4 regions of the Enterobacter sp. WI-ESBL-E8 genome follow, and region 3 is predicted to be linked to each of the others. Evidence: predicted binding sites of a transcription regulator. Region 3 holds the regulator's gene; each other region holds the start of a gene.

Region 1 (4,506 bases), 1.8 Mb from region 3:
AGTTTTGCTTAACCGTCGCCGTCAGCTCTTCCATACTGGCGGCGGTCTCTTCGAGCGAGGCCGCCTGCTGCTCGGTGCGGGCGGAAAGATCGTTGCTTCCTGCGGCAATTTCGCCTGCGCCGGTGTAGATGGAATCGGTGCTTCCGCGTACGGCGCTGACGGTGGTCACCAGCGACTGCTGCATCTCATGCAGGCCGGCGGCCAGCTGGCCCATCTCGTTGCGACCAGAGATTGCGATATCCTGCGTCAGGTCGCCCCCTGCAATGGCGCGAATATGGTTCATAATGGAGTGGAGTGGTTTCAACAGCAGGTGTTGTAAACCCTGCCAGATAACCACCAGCACCGCGATAACGGCCAGCAAAATCGCCGCCAGCGTCCACTGCATCTGCGTGAAGCTGCTCTGGTTCTCTTCGGTTGCGGCCTTCAGCAGGGTATTGTTTTCGGCGCGCCAGCGGTTATAGACCGCGTCCATATCGTCCTGCGCCTGCTGAGCGTCCAGATCGCCATAGGCCTGATAGTTGTCGGCGCGCAGATACTCAATCGACAAACGCATCACTTCGTGCATCTGGTTCCAGGACTTCTGCATCTCGTCGGTTAATGCCGCCTCCTGGCCCTTAACCTGCGGCAGCTTCTGCCACTCTTTGTTATAGGCTTCGGCTTTTGCCAGCGAGTCACCTGCGGTGCCAAGCAATTTATTGATCGCCGCAAGGGAAGCCGGATCGCGCTGGTTTTTCAGGTAGCGGATCGCCACGCGGGTCACGGTGACGCGCGTTTTCACCAGCGTGTTCACGCTGTCGCTCAGGCTTTCCTGCTGGGCATTGAGCACGCCAGAGTTCTGGAAGTTGTGGCGATCGTTGCTGACGGCAGAGTAGAACAACCCTCCCGTGACAACTTGCAGCAGACAGAATATGGTGAGGGCAAAGATAATACCGGTAATCACGTGCAGATTTTTCAGCATAGCGGTCGTCCGTTAGGGAAAATGCAGGGGTACTTCATTACTATCGTCGTAGAGAATTTAAACTTTAATTAACTTGCGCTTAACTACAGGGTCCTTGAAGGAACCCGTTGTAAATCCGGATCATTTTTATGAGGAAGGTCAGCATGAGCAGCATTGATAAAAGCGGGACGTACGCGCTCGGAACGCGGACGGTTAAACGACTGGGCTATGGCGCGATGCAGCTGGCGGGGCCGGGCGTCTTTGGGCCTCCGAAGGATAAGCAGGCCGCGCTGGAGGTGTTACGTGAAGCGGTGGCCGCGGGTGTGAATCATATCGATACCAGCGATTTTTACGGCCCGCACGTGACTAACCAGCTGATCCGCGAGGCGCTTCATCCTTATCGGGACGATCTGACCATCGTGACCAAAATCGGCGCCCGCCGCGACGACAAAGGTGCCTGGCTCCCGGCCTTTTCCGCGCAGGAACTGACTCAGGCGGTGCATGATAATCTGCGCAACCTGCAGCTGGACGTACTGGATGTGGTCAATTTGCGGATCATGTTTAGCGCCCACGGTCCTGCGGAAGGATCGATCGCTGAACCGTTGTCCACGCTGGCGGAGCTACAGCAGCAGGGGCTGGTTCGCCATATTGGATTGAGCAACGTCACTGCCTCTCAAGTCGCCGAGGCGCAGAAAATGGTGCCGGTGGTGTGCGTGCAGAACATGTACAACATTGTGAATCGCGGTGATGATTCGCTGGTGGATACGCTTGCGCAGCAGGGGATTGCCTGGGTGCCATTCTTCCCGCTGGGAGGCTTTACGCCGCTGCAGTCTTCCGGGCTTCAGGCTGTCGCCGACTCGCTGGGCGCAACGGCAATGCAGGTTGCGCTGGCGTGGCTGCTGCAACGTTCCCCGAATATCCTGCTGATCCCGGGGACCTCTTCCGTGGCGCATCTGCGGCAAAACCTTGCGGCGGGCGAGCTGCGGTTACCGCCTGAAGCCCTGGAAACGCTGAATTCGCTGATGGACTGATCGTGACAGACGCAAGGCCCGAAGGGCTTTGCGTGCTTATGGTCCTGTCTGACTTTTCTGTCTGTGAAGCGCTAATGCTTCCGCCACGATCTCCTGCTTGCTCTTACGCGTCTCAAAGGCGGTGATTCTGATGTACTCCATCAGGTCGGGATCGATGCGGGCGCTCAACATCCTGAGATCGGCCTCCTTTGCCACACCGCGTGCAACGCGCTTGTCTGGATAATCACGGGCTGGCATAGAAAACGGTCTCCAGTAAATTTTGTTAATTCGTGCTCTAAAATATGCTTCTATCTGACTTTAAAGTCAACATGAAGTGAGAATGTAGTGATTTAATTTTATGCGTATTCATTTTTTGTAAGTGATAAACAAGTCATTGATGTATGACTTTAAAATGACTTGTACCAGGAGGGCTACTCACGCTAACCAGGAAGAACCATGAGGCGCGTTCCGGACAGAGGATGCAGCTAAATTAAATCCGCTCAAACTTCAACGCGTTTGGGTTTGCCTCCGGAAATGACCTTGATCCCTGGCCATAATCCGTAATACTGTATTTATATACAGTATCTGGCGAGAAAGGCATTATGGACACTCTCTTTTCTTATCATCCAAACCAATGCATTGAATTACCTTTATTTTTAGAGCGTGTTGCCTGTGGTTTCCCCAGCCCGGCGCAGGATTATGTGGAGGATCGTCTCGATCTTAACCGGCTGGCAGTGAGACACCCCAGTGCGACCTATTTTATCAAGGTGAGTGGAGATTCCATGATTGGGGCGGGGATCGGCGACGGCGATCTGCTGGTGGTTGACCGTTCGTTAAACGCCGAACACGGGGATATCGTCGTTGCGTCGGTCGCCGGTGAGTTTACGGTGAAAGAGCTGCAGACCCGTCCGGTGCTGAGACTTCTGCCACATAATACCCGCTATCAGCCGATTACCTTTCAGTCCGAAGAGGAGCTGCAAATCTTCGGTGTTGTCACCCACACCCTCAAAACGCATAAACATGTTCGCGCTGGTTGATGTGAACAGCTTCTACGCCTCCTGCGAGAAGGTGTTCCGCCCCGATCTGGAGGGGAAGCCCATCGTGGTGGTTTCCAATAACGACGGCTGCATTATTTCCCTGTCGCGGGAGGCAAAGCAGTTCGGTATAAAAATGGGTGAGCCGTATTTTAAGTTCAAAGAGAAAGGCTATCCGTCGCGGGTTTACGTCTTTAGCTCGAACTATGCGCTGTATGCCGATCTCAGCAGTCGGGTGATGCAGACGCTGACCGATCTCGCCCCGGCAATAGAGATTTACTCGATTGACGAGGCGTTCGTGAACGTGTCAGGGGTCAGTCACTGCATGTCGCTGGAAGCGTTTGGTCACCAGATGCGCACGCAGGTCTTTAAAAATACGGGCTTAACCGTTGGCGTCGGCATTGCCCCGACAAAAACGCTGGCCAAGCTGGCTAACTATGCGGCGAAGCGATGGGCCGGCACCGGCGGCGTGGTCGATCTGTCGGGTCGCGAGCGGCAGCGTAAGCTGCTGGCAAACGTTGCGGTAGAGGAGGTGTGGGGCGTAGGGCGGCGCATCACGAAAAAGCTTAACGCAATGGGGATTACCACGGCGCTGGATCTGGCGGATGCGTCCTCATGGGTCATTCGCAAACATTTTAACGTGGTGCTGGAACGCACGGCGCGCGAGCTTCGCGGCGAGCCCTGCCTTGACCTGGAAGAGTTCACCCCCACGAAGCAGCAAATTATCTGTAGCCGTTCGTTTGGACACCGCATTACCCAATATGAAGAGATGCATCAGGCGATTTGCGCCTACGCGGAGCGGGCAGCAGAAAAACTGCGCGGCGAGCATCAATATTGCCGTTTTATCAGCGTGTTTGTGCGCACCAGCCCGCATGCGGACAACGAAATTTATTACGGCAATCAGGCCTCCGTCACCCTGATGACGCCCACCAATGACTCGCGGGATATCATCCGTGCCGCCACGGAGGCGCTGGGGCGGATATGGCTCGACGGGTATCGCTATATGAAAGCCGGGGTGATGCTGGCAGACTTTTTCAGCAGCGGTGTCGCCCAGCTTAATTTGTTTGACGATAATCGTCTGCGCGCCAACAGCGCGGCGCTGATGGAGATAATCGACAGCGTAAACCATTCCGGTAAAGGGAAGATATGGTTTGCCGGGCAGGGTATTGAGAAGTCCTGGGCGATGAAGCGTGAGATGCTGTCACCGGCCTATACGACGCGATACGCCGATTTGCCGGTGGCGAGGTAATCGTGGCGCTATTTCTTTTGCGTCAGCCAGGTTGCCGCGGCCGTCAGCACGCCGATCCACGGCATTTGGCCCGCACCGGCCAGAAAATTATGGCGATCGATATCATTATTTTTACGGATATCCGCAAGGCGGGTAAGCGCCTCTTTTTCATCCGCGGCGCCGATCTCCTCAAACTGTTTTTCAAACCCCTGAGCGATGAGCTGAGCGGCCGCGTCGGTATTTGCGCTCTCAATTGCAATAAGGTCCGGGCCTTTTTGGAAAAAACGGTAATCCGGC
Region 2 (4,506 bases), 1.2 Mb from region 3:
CCAGCACTTCACGCAGGTAGACGGTCTGACGTTTCTTATTCGGCAACTCCAGCCCAACATAGGGCTTACCCGGTATAACTTCCACCACGCGCACCGCAACGGTCGACAGGGAACGCGCCAGGTCACGGGACAGGTTAGAAATACGCGCGGCTTTTACGCCAGGCGCCAGGTTCAGTTCAAAACGGGTGATTACAGGACCCGGTGAATAGTTCACTACATCCGCCTTGATACGGAAATCAGCCAGACGCGCTTCCACCAGTCGCGCCATCTGCTCCAGCGCGAATGTGTCGACCGGTTCTACCTCTGACGGCGGCGGTGTTAACAGATCCAGAGACGGCAGCGGCGTGCTTGGACGCTGCAGCGGGCGGCTATCACCGTTACGCATCAGCAGCGGGTGAATCAGACTTTCCTGCGGCTGCGGAGCAGGCTGCTGGAACTGCGGCGGTTGCTGCGGCTGTGCGTAAGCCTGCGGAGCCGGCTGCTGAGGCTGCGGGGCATAGGACTGCTGCACAGGAGCGGGTTGCTGGCGCACAGGTTCAACTTCAGGCATCACGCTCGGGGTAAATAACGGCTCGCTCGGGCCATCATCCACCAGATCTTTCATCGGTGAGAATTCAAAATCCGACAGCGAGAACGGATTTGCGCCAGCAGGTTGTTCACCGGAATAGCGCTGCTGCTGGGTAGCGGCAAACTGGCGCGCTAATTCGGCTTCTGCCGCGTCATCTTCGTCTTCGAGCACAGGCTCATCGTGCTGATATTGCTCACCGTAGCGTTGATTCTGCTGCGCAGCAAACTGGCGAGCCAACTCGTCCTGCTGCATTTCATCAACGTCATCTTCGTACTCAGACTCGCGCGCTTTTTCTTCGGCCATGCGCTGGGAAGGCAGCTTGATCCCATAAGAGGCAAGCTCACGACGGGTCGGAACGCGAACGCGGTTAGGACGAGGCAGTTGCGGACCAATCCCCTCCTTCACCTGAGGACGCGGCGCACCACCGGTTGCCAGACTAAAGACAGGAGCAGCCACGGCCGCCGCCGCGGTAGCCTGCTTAACGCTTTCCGCTACGGGTGCAACAACAGGCGTCGGGTCGATCGGCGGAACAGAAACAGAAGGCGCTTTCGAAACGGGTTCCTTCACCGGTTCAGGCACCGGCTGGTACCAGGCCGCCAGCAGCTCGCGTTCACGCGCTCGTCGTTCTTCGACTTCTTCGAAATAGTACAGCGGTGGGCGCGCGGGCTTCACCTCTTCCACAATTTCGGGCTCAGGCTCAGGCTGCGGTGCGACATAAGGCTGCACAGGTTCAACCGGTTCAGGCACATACTCCTGATAGGGTTGAGCCACAGGCTGCTCGTATTGTGGATAGCTTTGTGGTTCATACGCAGGCTGCGGCGGCTGATAAGGTTGCTGCCACTGCTCCTGCTGCACAGGAATATAGCTTTCTGGTTCAGGCGCAATGACCGGTTCCGGGGTGTGAACACCCGGGGCAGTCTGCCAGTCAACCTGCGGCTGCTGAATAACGGATTCCGGCGGTGAAACCGGCGCAGACGGCATCACGGCTTCAACAGGCGCGGCATAGGCCTGAGCAGCGGTCGTCGCGGCTGCGGCTGCGGCAACCGGCTCGGTGACCGAGTGGCCGTTTAACAGCGGATCGTATTCGTCAAAGTCACCAGGCGTGGCACGATTGCCGGAGAAGAGCACATCGTCAGGATCGACGGCAGCGCCCGCAGCGCGGTACGCTACCTGCTCGTCTTCATCCATGCGTTTACCAGAGAAGAGCGCCGCATCGGTTTTACGGCCTAGCGGGTTAGCAAATTTCTCCGCAACACGCTGACGACGCGCCAGCGCGCCACGCAGAATTCGAGCACGACGAGATTCGCGACGCTGCACAGGGGCATCGTCTTCCTCTTCATCTTCGTATTCATCTTCATCAACCCACGTATCGTCACGGCGGGTACGGTTGCTGGCGAAGGTCAGAATAGTGAGGATAAAACTGCCAATCTTTTCGGCAATGCTCACCCAAGACCAGCCGGTGAATAACGTCAGCCCCGCCGCCCAGATGCACAGCAGCGCCAGCGTGCCGCCGCTGCTGTGCAGCATTGGCTGCAGCGCAGAACTCAACAGGCTGCCAATCACCCCGCCCGAGGCGAAGTACCAGATATCATCCGCATTGATCGCCGCCAGACCACATGAGGTGAGGATCAGCGCCAGCGCGCCAATCAGGCGCAGCGACACGGCGAAATAGTCGATGTAATCATCGTTCTGACGATGACGCCACGCAAACCAGCATCCGCCAATGATAATGACCGGAAGGGTGTAGGCCATCACACCGAAAATGAAAAATAGCGTGTCCGCAAGCCAGGCACCGGGTACGCCGCCTAAATTATGGATAGGCTCATGCCATGCAGTTTGTGACCAGCTGGGATCTGAGGGGTTGAAACTGAGTAAGGCTGCCATCAGCCAGACGGCAAAAAGGGCAATAACAATCAGCAAAGCCTCGAGGAGACGACGTCCGCTGCTTAGCTTCGATAGTGTGACTTCTTTGTCTTCAGTGTATTCCTGGCTCAAGAAAGGCTCTCCAGGTATCAGGCATATCCTGCCTGTTTGCTAAAACGGACAACAGCGCCGGGACTCCCCGGCACTGTTGCTGTATGGATTAACAGGAGTGTAATCAAACTACGCTGATTTTGCACCTGTTCCGTGTTAGCGCGTCTTAATAACCAGACGATTGCTCTGTTTGACCTCTTCCATCACCACATACGTACGGGTGTCGTTCACGCCTGGCAGACGCAGCAGGGTTTCCCCCAGCAGCTTACGGTAGGCGGACATATCAGGCACACGGGTTTTCAACAGGTAGTCGAAATCACCGGAAACCAGGTGACACTCTTGAATTTCTTCAAGTTTTTGTACAGCGGCGTTAAATTGCTCAAACACATCCGGTGCACCACGATTCAGAGTAATCTCAACAAATACCAGAAGTGAGGCATCCAGATAATGCGGGTTCAGCAGAGCCGTATAGCCCTGAATAAAACCCTGTCTTTCCAGTCGGCGCACACGCTCAAGGCACGGCGTCGGGGAAAGTCCCACACGTTTTGAAAGCTCGACGTTGGAAATACGCCCATCCTTTTGCAATTCATTAAGAATGTTACGATCGATACGGTCGAGATCTTTGCCAGGGCGCTTCTTGCTATCTACCATTATTATTGTCTCTCTGTATTCCTTCCCTACTCCTGCCTGGACCCTGTGCACATCACTGTTCAGAGCCTGTACCCGTTAGTCATCACATCGCCTGGTTTTGTATTAGACGCGATGCGGATTCGGGTTCTGTTGGTAAGAAGACCGTTGCCCGAAGGCAGTCACCGACATCACGTATGGCGTCTGTCCACGCCATGCGTAGATTTCACTGACCCGGTAAAAATGGCATTTACGTGCATGCCTATGCGGCATACGGTTAACGCGGTTTTTTTTCTTCCTTGAATGTTTTCGCAAAAGCGCAGGGGATTGTCAAAGCAAAACATCGTTTTTTAGTACAACATGCCGGATATTCATTACGGCAGGGTATTAATCCTCATTTTATTGCCTTACAAACGACCGATTTTCAGGAGAAAGCCTGATGTTATCGCGCGTCATTCATCGTCCGTAGCTATTACATGGATTGATAACAAAATTGCTGCGCTCTTTTTTTACGACAACAAATTCCCTACAATCCTGCCAAATGTCTGCCAACAACAATGGGGATCTCATGGGCACGGCCAAACACAGTAAGCTGCTAATCCTTGGTTCTGGACCTGCGGGATATACCGCAGCGGTCTATGCTGCACGCGCTAACCTGCAACCGGTATTAATCACCGGCATGGAAAAAGGCGGTCAGCTGACCACCACCACCGAAGTGGAAAACTGGCCAGGCGATCCGAACGACCTGACCGGGCCGCTGCTGATGGAACGTATGCACGAGCATGCCGCTAAATTCGAAACCGAAATTCTGTTCGACCACATTAACAAGGTCGATCTGCAGAACCGTCCGTTCCGCCTGACGGGTGACAGCGGCGAATACACCTGTGATGCGCTGATCGTCGCAACCGGTGCCTCTGCCCGTTACCTCGGTCTGCCATCCGAAGAAGCGTTCAAAGGCCGCGGCGTCTCTGCCTGCGCAACCTGTGACGGTTTCTTCTACCGCAATCAGAAGGTCGCGGTCATCGGCGGCGGCAACACCGCAGTCGAAGAAGCGCTTTACCTGGCGAACATTGCCTCAGAAGTGCACCTGATCCACCGTCGCGACACCTTCCGCGCGGAGAAGATCCTGATCAAACGTCTGATGGATAAAGTGGCAAGCGGCAACATCGTGCTGCACACCAACCGTACCCTCGAAGAAGTCACGGGCGACCAGATGGGCGTTGCCGGTCTGCGTATCCGTGATACCCAGAACACCGACAACGTCGAAACGCTGGAAGTGGCTGGCCTGTTTGTGGCAATCGGTCACAGCCCGAACACCGCCATCTTCGACGGTCAGC
Region 3 (4,506 bases):
GTCCGTTACGTTCTTTTCTGCTGGACGTGATAATTATTGTAGTTAAGGATTCGGCTGTTGGTTTCATATTCGGAATCTTTAACCGTCACGATATATCGTGACGCGAGGGGAACCAGGTATTGTCCCGCCAGTGGCGCCGCCAGATAAAAGCCAGCGATAACCCCCGCAGCGAGAGGAAGACGGCAAGGGCCAGCCATAAACCGTGGTTGCCAAGCCACGGTAGCGTCAACAGCGTCAGGCCAAATCCGGCCGCCGCGACAGCCATGCTGTTACGCATTTCGGCTCCGCGCGTCGCACCGATAAACATGCCGTCCAGGAGATAACACCAGACGCCGACCACCGGTAAAATCACCTGCCAGATAAGGTAATGGCCCGCCAGCTCGCGCAGTGAAGAAAGAGAGGTGAGTAACGCCACAATCTGCTCGCCAAAACAGGCATAAACCAGACCAAACGCCAGCGCGACCAGTCCCGACTGACGGCAGGCTGCCCGCCAGACATCCTGTAGCTGCCCGCTTTCGCGCGCGCCATACGCCTGCCCAGAATGCGCTTCAACCGCATAGGCAAAGCCGTCCAGCGCGTAGGCGGTAAAGGTCAGAAGCGTCATCAATACCGCGTTGACCGCGACGATTTCGGGCCCCAGCCGGGCCCCGAAAACCGTCAGCGCGCCGAAACAGAGCTGAAGAAGCAGCGAGCGCAGCATGATGTCACGGTTGAGCGCCAGCAGCTTACGGATATTCCCGCGCCAGGCGGTTTTAAGCAGCGCAAGGGAGATCCCGCGCATCGCCAGAACGCGCCAGACCATCCACAAACCAATAATAAAGGTTCCGTATTCTGCAATCGCGGTCGCCAGTGCCGCACCCTGCACGTTCATATGCAGACCCATCACCAGCCAGATATCCAGCACGATGTTGAGAAGGTTACCCACTACCAGCAAAATCACCGGTGCACGGGCGTACTGTACGCCCAGGAGCCAGCCCAGCAGAACCAGGTTAGCCAGCGAGGCGGGCGCGCTGAGCCAGCGGATTTCAAGAAAACGTCGCGCCTGCTCCAGTACCGCTTCGCTGCCGCCAACGATATGAAGCGCAAGGTCAATCAGGGGAGCGCGCAGTAAAACGATTAACGCCCCCGCGCCAAGCGCAAGTATCAGCGGCTGCACCAGCGCGCGAGCCAGACGCAGCGGATCTTTTGCGCCATAAGCCTGTGCGGTCAGTCCGGTGGTGCTCATGCGCAAAAAGAGCAGCAGCATAAACAGGAAGCTGGTTGCCGTCGCGCCAATCGCCACGCCGCCAAGATAAACAGGCGAATCAAGATGACCAATAACGGCAGTATCGACCAGACCCAGCAAGGGCACGGTGATATTGGAGAAAATCATTGGCAGAGCAAGACGCCACAATGCCTTATCGGATGCCGTCAGCAGTGACATGAAAAATACCGGGAGCAGAAAATGAATCAGGCTACAGCGGAGCCGTAGCCTGTCAGGAAGAGATTAAAGCCATTCACCGTTGCGAATAACCCCAACCGCCAGTCCTTCGATAGAGAAGTTATGTTCACGGAGATCCACCACAATCGGGGAGAACTCGTTGTTTTCAGGCAACAGCTGGACGGTGTTACCCTGCTTTTTAAGGCGCTTGACGGTGACTTCGTCATCGATGCGTGCGACCACGACCTGGCCGTTGCGCACATCCTGCGTTTTGTGAACCGCAAGCAGATCGCCGTCAAGAATACCGATGTCTTTCATCGACATACCGCTTACACGCAGCAGGAAATCAGCGCTCGGTTTGAACATGGCTGGATCGACCTGATAGTGGCCTTCAATATGCTGCTGTGCCAGTAAAGGCTCACCCGCAGCAACGCGCCCCACCAGCGGAATGCCCGTCTCTTCTTCCACCAGCAGGCGGATACCACGTGACGCGCCCGAAACAATCTCAATCACGCCCTTACGTGCCAGCGCTTTCAGGTGTTCTTCGGCAGCATTCGGAGAACGGAAGCCCAGACGCTGCGCGATTTCCGCACGCGTGGGTGGCATACCCGTCTGGCCGATATGATCCCGGATGAGATCAAACACCTCTTGCTGCCTGGTCGTTAACGCTTTCATTCCGCCCCCTGGGTGTATATACAGTTATGCTGTGAGTATATACAGTCAAAGGCGATTTTGGAACCAAAAACTGCACAAAAAACCAGGGACTTAATTATTCCTCGAGGCTCATCGGAAATGTGACCAAAGCAGCGTGACCCAGGTGATAACGGCAGTGATAATCGCCAGCAGCACGGCAGCAGAGCCCATGTCTTTTGCCCGGCCAGAGAGTTCGTGGAAATCAGAGCCGATACGGTCAACAACAGCCTCAATAGCGCTATTAAGAATTTCCACTATCATCACCAGAAGCACGGAGCCGATCAGAAGAACACGTGTTATTGCATCAACATCAAGGAAACAGGCGATAATCACCGTGATGATAGCGGCGACGCCCTCCTGGCGAAAAGCGGCTTCATTGATCCATGCGGCGCGGAAACCTTTCCAGGAATAGCCGGCGGCTTTGATGATTCGGGTTAACCCAGTGGTATTATTGGCCATTAAAAGAACCTTTTATTGGAAATAGCGTCAGTAACTATAGCTGTAGCGCGTTTCGCTACAGCCTGAAGTATGACGGGTAACAACAGAAATTTTGCGCGCTTTCTGTTATCCTTGCGGCGCAATTGCATTATTAACCAGAGGCTTTACATCGTTTATGTCCGGCTGGCCACGAATTTACTACAAATTACTTAATTTACCATTAAGCATCCTGGTAAAAAGCAAGTCTATCCCAGCAGAACCCGCGCTGGAATTGGGGCTCGATACGTCGCGTCCTATTATGTACGTTTTGCCTTATAACTCGAAGGCAGACTTACTGACGCTTCGCGCCCAGTGTCTGGCGCATGACCTACCTGATCCGCTTGAACCACTGGAAGTTGACGGCACCCTACTACCGCGCTACGTGTTCATTCACGGCGGACCTCGCGTGTTTACCTATTACACGCCAAAAGAAGAGTCCATCAAGCTGTTCCACGACTATCTCGACCTGCACCGCAGCAATCCTGATCTGGATGTGCAGATGGTGCCGGTATCGGTGATGTTTGGTCGCCGTCCAGGCCGTGAAAAAGGTGAAGAGAATCCACCGCTGCGCATGCTTAACGGCATCCAGAAGTTCTTCGCGGTCTCCTGGCTGGGACGCGACAGCTTTGTGCGCTTCTCGCCTTCCGTTTCGCTGCGCCGCATGGCGGACGAGCACGGCACCGACAAGATCATCGCGCAAAAACTGGCGCGCGTGGCGCGTATGCACTTCGCCCGTCAGCGCCTGGCGGCCGTAGGGCCTCGCCTCCCGGCGCGTCAGGACCTGTTCAACAAGCTGCTGGCCTCCAAAGCGATTGCCCGCGCCGTTGAAGACGAAGCGCGCAGCAAGAAAATTTCGCATGAGAAAGCTCAGCAGAACGCCATTGCGCTAATGGAAGAGATTGCAGCGAACTTCTCTTACGAGATGATCCGCCTTTCCGATCGTATTCTCGGCTTTACCTGGAACCGCCTCTACCAGGGCATCAACGTTCATAATGCCGAGCGCGTACGCCAGCTGGCGCACGATGGCCATGAAATTGTCTATGTTCCCTGCCACCGCAGCCACATGGACTACCTGCTTCTTTCCTATGTCCTCTATCACCAGGGGCTGGTACCGCCGCACATCGCTGCCGGTATCAACCTGAATTTCTGGCCAGCAGGTCCGATTTTCCGCCGCCTGGGCGCCTTCTTTATCCGGCGTACCTTCAAGGGCAACAAGCTCTACTCCACCGTGTTCCGCGAGTATCTGGGCGAGCTGTTCAGCCGCGGCTATTCCGTGGAGTACTTCGTGGAGGGCGGTCGTTCCCGTACCGGACGTCTGCTCGATCCTAAGACCGGCACGCTGTCGATGACCATTCAGGCCATGCTGCGCGGAGGAACCCGTCCCATCACGCTGGTGCCAATCTACATTGGCTATGAGCACGTGATGGAGGTGGGCACTTACGCCAAAGAGCTGCGCGGCGCGACCAAAGAGAAAGAGAGCCTGCCGCAGATGCTGCGCGGCCTGAGCAAGTTACGCAACCTGGGCCAGGGCTACGTGAACTTTGGCGAGCCGATGCCGCTGATGACGTATCTGAACCATCACGTTCCGGAGTGGCGCGAGTCCATCGATCCTATCGAAGCGATCCGTCCGGCCTGGCTGACGCCAACGGTGAACGGCATTGCGTCCGAGCTGATGGTGCGCATTAACAACGCCGGGGCGGCTAACGCCATGAACCTGTGCTGTACGGCGCTTCTGGCTTCGCGCCAGCGCTCGCTGACCCGTGAACAGCTGACGGAACAGCTGGATTGCTATCTGGATATGATGCGCAACGTGCCGTATTCGGTTGATTCAACCGTGCCTTCTGCGACCGCCAGTGAGCTTATCGATCACGCGCTGCAGATGAACAAGTTTGAAGTTGAAAAAGACACGATCGGCG
Region 4 (4,506 bases), 4.4 Mb from region 3:
GATGGCTGGCAGCGGATGCTGGCGTGGTTTAGCCAGTACGGCGGGGAAAAAGCGTAAAAAAAGCCCGGTGGCAGTTACGCCTTACCGGGCCTTCAGGTAGGCCGGGTGCCACCCGGCAATGCAGATCCGTTACGCCTGACGCAAGTTCTGCGCCGCCTTCACCATGTTGGCCAGCGCCGCGCGGGTTTCCGGCCAGCCGCGGGTTTTCAGTCCGCAGTCCGGGTTTACCCACAGGCGCTCTGCTGGAATGCGCTGAGCCGCTTTTTTCAGCAGGGCTTCAATCCACTCCACGCTCGGCACGTTCGGGGAGTGAATGTCGTACACGCCCGGCCCAATCTCATTCGGATAGTCGAACTCTTCAAACGACTCCAGCAGCTCCATGTCTGAACGCGAGGTCTCGATGGTGATCACGTCAGCGTCCAGCGCGGCAATCGAATCCATGATGTCGTTAAATTCGCAGTAACACATGTGGGTGTGGATCTGCGTGTCGTCCTTCGCGACCGCGGCGTTGATGCGGAACGCTTCCACGCCCCACTGTAAATACGCATCCCAGTCGCTGCGACGCAGCGGCAAGCCTTCGCGCAGCGCCGGTTCGTCAATCTGGATGATGCCAATGCCTGCGGCTTCGAGATCCGCCACTTCGTCACGCAGCGCCAGCGCAATTTGCTTCGCGATGGTTTCACGGGTCACGTCTTCACGCGGGAAAGACCAGCAAAGAATCGTTACCGGACCGGTGAGCATTCCTTTCACCGGCTTGTCCGTCAGGGACTGCGCGTATTTCGCCCACTCCACGGTGATCGCTTCCGGGCGGCTGACGTCACCGATAACCACCGGTGGCTTCACGCAGCGGGAGCCGTAGCTCTGCACCCAGCCGTTCTGGGTAAATACGAAACCGTCCAGATGTTCACCGAAGTATTCCACCATGTCGTTACGCTCGGCCTCACCGTGCACCAGCACGTCCAGACCCAGACGTTCCTGCTCGATAATCGCCTGTTTGATGTGTTCAGCGATACCGGTGCGGTAGTGATTCGCATCCAGATTGCCCTTTTTGAAGTCCAGACGCAGGCCGCGGATCTCGGTGGTCTGCGGGAAGGAACCAATTGTAGTGGTCGGCCACGCGGGCAGGTTGAAGCGGGCGCGCTGCGCTTCGGCGCGCACCTCATACGCGCTCTGACGCTGGCTGTCCTGGGCGGTGATGGCCGCCAGGCGTTTTTCCACCGCCGGGTTATGCACGCGAGCCGAATGACGGCGCGCCTGAATCGGTGCGCTCCATTCGGAAATCGCCGCCGTGTCGCCGCTGTTGAGCGCGTCGCGCAGCAGGGCCAGCTCTTCACATTTTTGCAGCGCGAAGGCAAACCAGCTTTTTACTTCGGCATCCAGACGCGTTTCCACGCTCAGATCGATCGGGCTGTGCAGCAGCGAACAGGAAGATGCTACCCAAAGCTCACGCTTACCGACGATGTCCTTAATCTGGGCATATTTCTCGGTGAGATCGGCGCGCCAGACGTTACGGCCGTTGATCAGACCAGCGGAGAGCAGCCAGTCCGCAGGCAGCCGCTTGTGCAGCTCCGCGACATCGTCTTTACCGTGTACGAGGTCAACGTGCAGGCCCTGAACCGGCAGCGCGGTAATGGTCTTCAGGTTCGGCGTCACGCCATCGAAATAGGTGGTCAGCAGGAGTTTTACCTGACCGGTAAGCGCGTCATACGCCGGTTTGAAGGCATCGAGCCACGCCTGCGGCAGTTCAAGCACCAGCGCGGGTTCGTCGATTTGCACCCACTGAATGCCGCGCTTGCCCAGCTCAATCAGCACCTGTTTGTAGACCGGCAGAATATCCTTCAGCAGGCTGAGTCGGTCAAACTGCTCGCCCTTCACTTTACCCAGCCACAGGTACGTTACCGGCCCAAGCAGCACCGGTTTCACCTGGTGGCCCAGCGCCAGCGCTTCGTCCACTTCATCCAGAAGCTGCGTCCAGGTCAGCCTGAACTGCTGGCCTTTTACGAATTCCGGCACCATATAGTGATAGTTGGTGTTAAACCACTTGGTCATTTCCGCCGCTGCCGCTGGCTCACCCGTCGGCGCACGGCCACGGCCGATGCGGAACAGGGTATCGATATCTACCGATCCATCTTTGTTCTGATGACGAGCCGGCACGTTGCCAAGCAGCAGGCTGGTCGTCAGAACATGGTCGTACCAGGCGAAATCGCCCACCGGCAGCAGGTCAATGCCCGCCTGTTTTTGCTGATCCCAGTGACGGGCGCGCAGCTCGCGTCCCACCGCCAGCAGTTCTTCACGGGTGGCGTTACCCGCCCAGTAGCTTTCTTGCGCTTTTTTCAGCTCGCGACGCAGGCCAACGCGAGGGAAACCGAGAGTGTGATTGCGGATTGTCATGGTATGCCCCTTGTGAAATTCGTTATTTAGACGTCCAGATGTTTACACATCTATAATTGGCAGGTACTGTATATTCCTCAAGCGCAAAATGTTCATGGCGAAGTGAAGGACTTTCATGATCGAGATAAAACACCTGAAAACGCTACAAGCGTTGCGGAACTGCGGCTCGCTCGCGGCGGCGGCAGCCACGCTGCACCAGACCCAGTCCGCCCTTTCTCACCAGTTCAGCGATCTGGAACAGCGCCTTGGATTTCGTCTTTTTGTGCGTAAGAGCCAGCCGCTGCGCTTTACGCCTCAGGGCGAGATCCTGCTGCAGCTGGCGAATCAGGTGCTGCCGCAGATCGCCAGCGCGCTGCAGGCGTGTAACGAACCGCAGCAGACCAAGCTGCGTATCGCCATTGAATGCCACAGCTGTATTCAATGGCTGACCCCCGCGCTTGAGAACTTCCGCCAGAAGTGGCCGCAGGTAGAGATGGACTTTAAATCCGGCGTGACGTTCGACCCGCAGCCCTCGCTCCAGCAGGGCGAGCTGGATCTGGTCATGACCTCCGACATACTGCCGCGCAGCGGCCTGCACTATTCGCCGATGTTTGATTATGAAGTGCGCCTGGTGCTGGCGCCGGACCATCCGCTGGCAGCTAAAACGCGCATCACGCCGGAAGATCTGGCGACAGAAACGCTGCTGATTTACCCGGTTCAGCGCAGTCGTCTGGATATCTGGCGTCACTTCCTGCAGCCGGCAGGCATTAGCCCGCAGCTGAAAAGCGTGGATAACACCCTGCTGTTGATTCAGATGGTGGCGGCAAGAATGGGCATCGCGGCATTGCCGCACTGGGTGGTGGAGAGTTTTGAACGCCAGGGTCTGGTGGTCACCAAAACCCTGGGTGAAGGACTGTGGAGCAGGCTGTACGCCGCCGTGCGCGATGGCGAGCAGCGTCAGCCGATTACGGAGGCGTTTATTCGCTCAGCGCGGAACCACGCGTGCGACCATCTTCCGTTTGTGCGGAGCGCGGAGCGACCCAGCGTCGATGGACCCACAGCGAAGCCAGGATCACCGTTCCCCCAATAATGAAGCTCGGCCAGTGCGGCTGTTGCTGCCAGATGGCGAGGTTGACTAGTAGTCCTGCCGGGACATGCACGTTGTTCATGATCCCCAGCGTACCGGCGTCTACCTGCGTAGCGCCGTAGTTCCACATGAAGTATCCCAGCCCGGAAGCCACCACGCCCAGCCAGACCAGAACGCTCCACTGCACGGTGGTAGTCGGCAGTTTTTGCGGGTTGCCGAGCATAAACCACGCCACCACCGCGACAATCGCGGCCCCCATATAGAACCAGGCGAACGCGTTGTGCTGCGGCATCGGACGGGTCTCCATCAGCCGTTTGTATCCCACCATGCCGATGGCGAAGCTGATATTGGCGAGCTGGACGAACATCAGCCCAGTCCAGAAGTGATCGCTTACCTTGTCATAGCGAATAATCGCCGCCCCAAGCACCGCCAGCGCCGCACTTAAAAGATATCCCCAGCGCAGGCGGCGCTTGCTGAGCAAATCGTAGATCAACGTGATATAGAGCGGCGTAAGCACGGTGAACAGCAGGAATTCAGAGACGGACAGGTAGACGTAAGCCCGGAAGCTAAACAGATACATGATGCCGAGCTGCATCGCCCCCACCAGCATATACAGCACGATCGTTTTCAACGATTGCCCGCGCGTACGCAGAAACGGCAGGAACACCAGCGCTGCCAGCCCCACGCGCATCAGCACCGAGAAGTAGCTGTCGACCGAACCGGCAAGGTATTCGCCAATCAGGCTAAAGGAGAAGGCCCACAGGATAGTGGTGATAATGAGTAGCGCCACAATGCTTGTCTCTCAGAAAGAAGGACAGGCATTGTAGCGAACTCTTCAGTTGACAACTGAGCAATATATAACCAAATGAAGATTATTCAAGGAACAGCTTGCGCAGATATTTCGGTACCGCGTTTTCGCCGTTGGTGCCGATCACTTCCAGCTCCGGGTGCAGGTCTTTCAGGCGCTGGTGCGCATTCTCCATAATGCAGCCTTTGCCCGCCATCGAAAGCATTTCGGCGTCGTTCATGCCGTCACCAAAGGCGATACA

Evidence for each region. The regulator LexA, encoded in region 3, represses DNA repair genes until DNA is damaged. The targets are predictions, from matches to a motif close to TNCTGTATGTACATACAGNA.
Region 1: umuD (translesion error-prone DNA polymerase V autoproteolytic subunit) is a predicted target of LexA. The motif match lies at 2,512-2,531, and genes of this name have one in related genera.
Region 2: ACWHWP_RS07640 (DNA translocase FtsK 4TM domain-containing protein) is a predicted target of LexA. The motif match lies at 2,641-2,660, and genes of this name have one in related genera.
Region 4: metR (HTH-type transcriptional regulator MetR) is a predicted target of LexA. The motif match lies at 2,456-2,475, and genes of this name have one in related genera.

What each region holds. Positions count from the first base shown of each region.
Region 1 is NZ_JBRWXJ010000001.1:2,159,855-2,164,360, forward strand. Features, by position in the region: gene tcp (methyl-accepting chemotaxis citrate transducer) at 1-958, opposite strand, end outside; gene ACWHWP_RS10415 (aldo/keto reductase family oxidoreductase) at 1,102-1,968, shown strand; gene ACWHWP_RS10420 (hypothetical protein) at 2,005-2,205, opposite strand; gene umuD (translesion error-prone DNA polymerase V autoproteolytic subunit) at 2,550-2,984, shown strand; gene umuC (translesion error-prone DNA polymerase V subunit UmuC) at 2,968-4,230, shown strand; gene ACWHWP_RS10435 (hypothetical protein) at 4,239-4,506, opposite strand, start outside.
Region 2 is NZ_JBRWXJ010000001.1:1,605,951-1,610,456, reverse strand. Features, by position in the region: gene ACWHWP_RS07640 (DNA translocase FtsK 4TM domain-containing protein) at 1-2,563, opposite strand, end outside; gene lrp (leucine-responsive transcriptional regulator Lrp) at 2,699-3,193, opposite strand; gene trxB (thioredoxin-disulfide reductase) at 3,738-4,506, shown strand, end outside.
Region 3 is NZ_JBRWXJ010000001.1:378,668-383,173, reverse strand. Features, by position in the region: gene dinF (MATE family efflux transporter DinF) at 86-1,423, opposite strand; gene lexA (transcriptional repressor LexA) at 1,487-2,095, opposite strand; gene ACWHWP_RS01805 (diacylglycerol kinase) at 2,204-2,572, opposite strand; gene plsB (glycerol-3-phosphate 1-O-acyltransferase PlsB) at 2,727-4,506, shown strand, end outside.
Region 4 is NZ_JBRWXJ010000001.1:4,770,870-4,775,375, forward strand. Features, by position in the region: gene ACWHWP_RS22760 (dienelactone hydrolase family protein) at 1-57, shown strand, start outside; gene metE (5-methyltetrahydropteroyltriglutamate--homocysteine S-methyltransferase) at 130-2,391, opposite strand; gene metR (HTH-type transcriptional regulator MetR) at 2,507-3,460, shown strand; gene ACWHWP_RS22775 (carboxylate/amino acid/amine transporter) at 3,348-4,247, opposite strand; gene yigL (sugar/pyridoxal phosphate phosphatase YigL) at 4,330-4,506, opposite strand, start outside.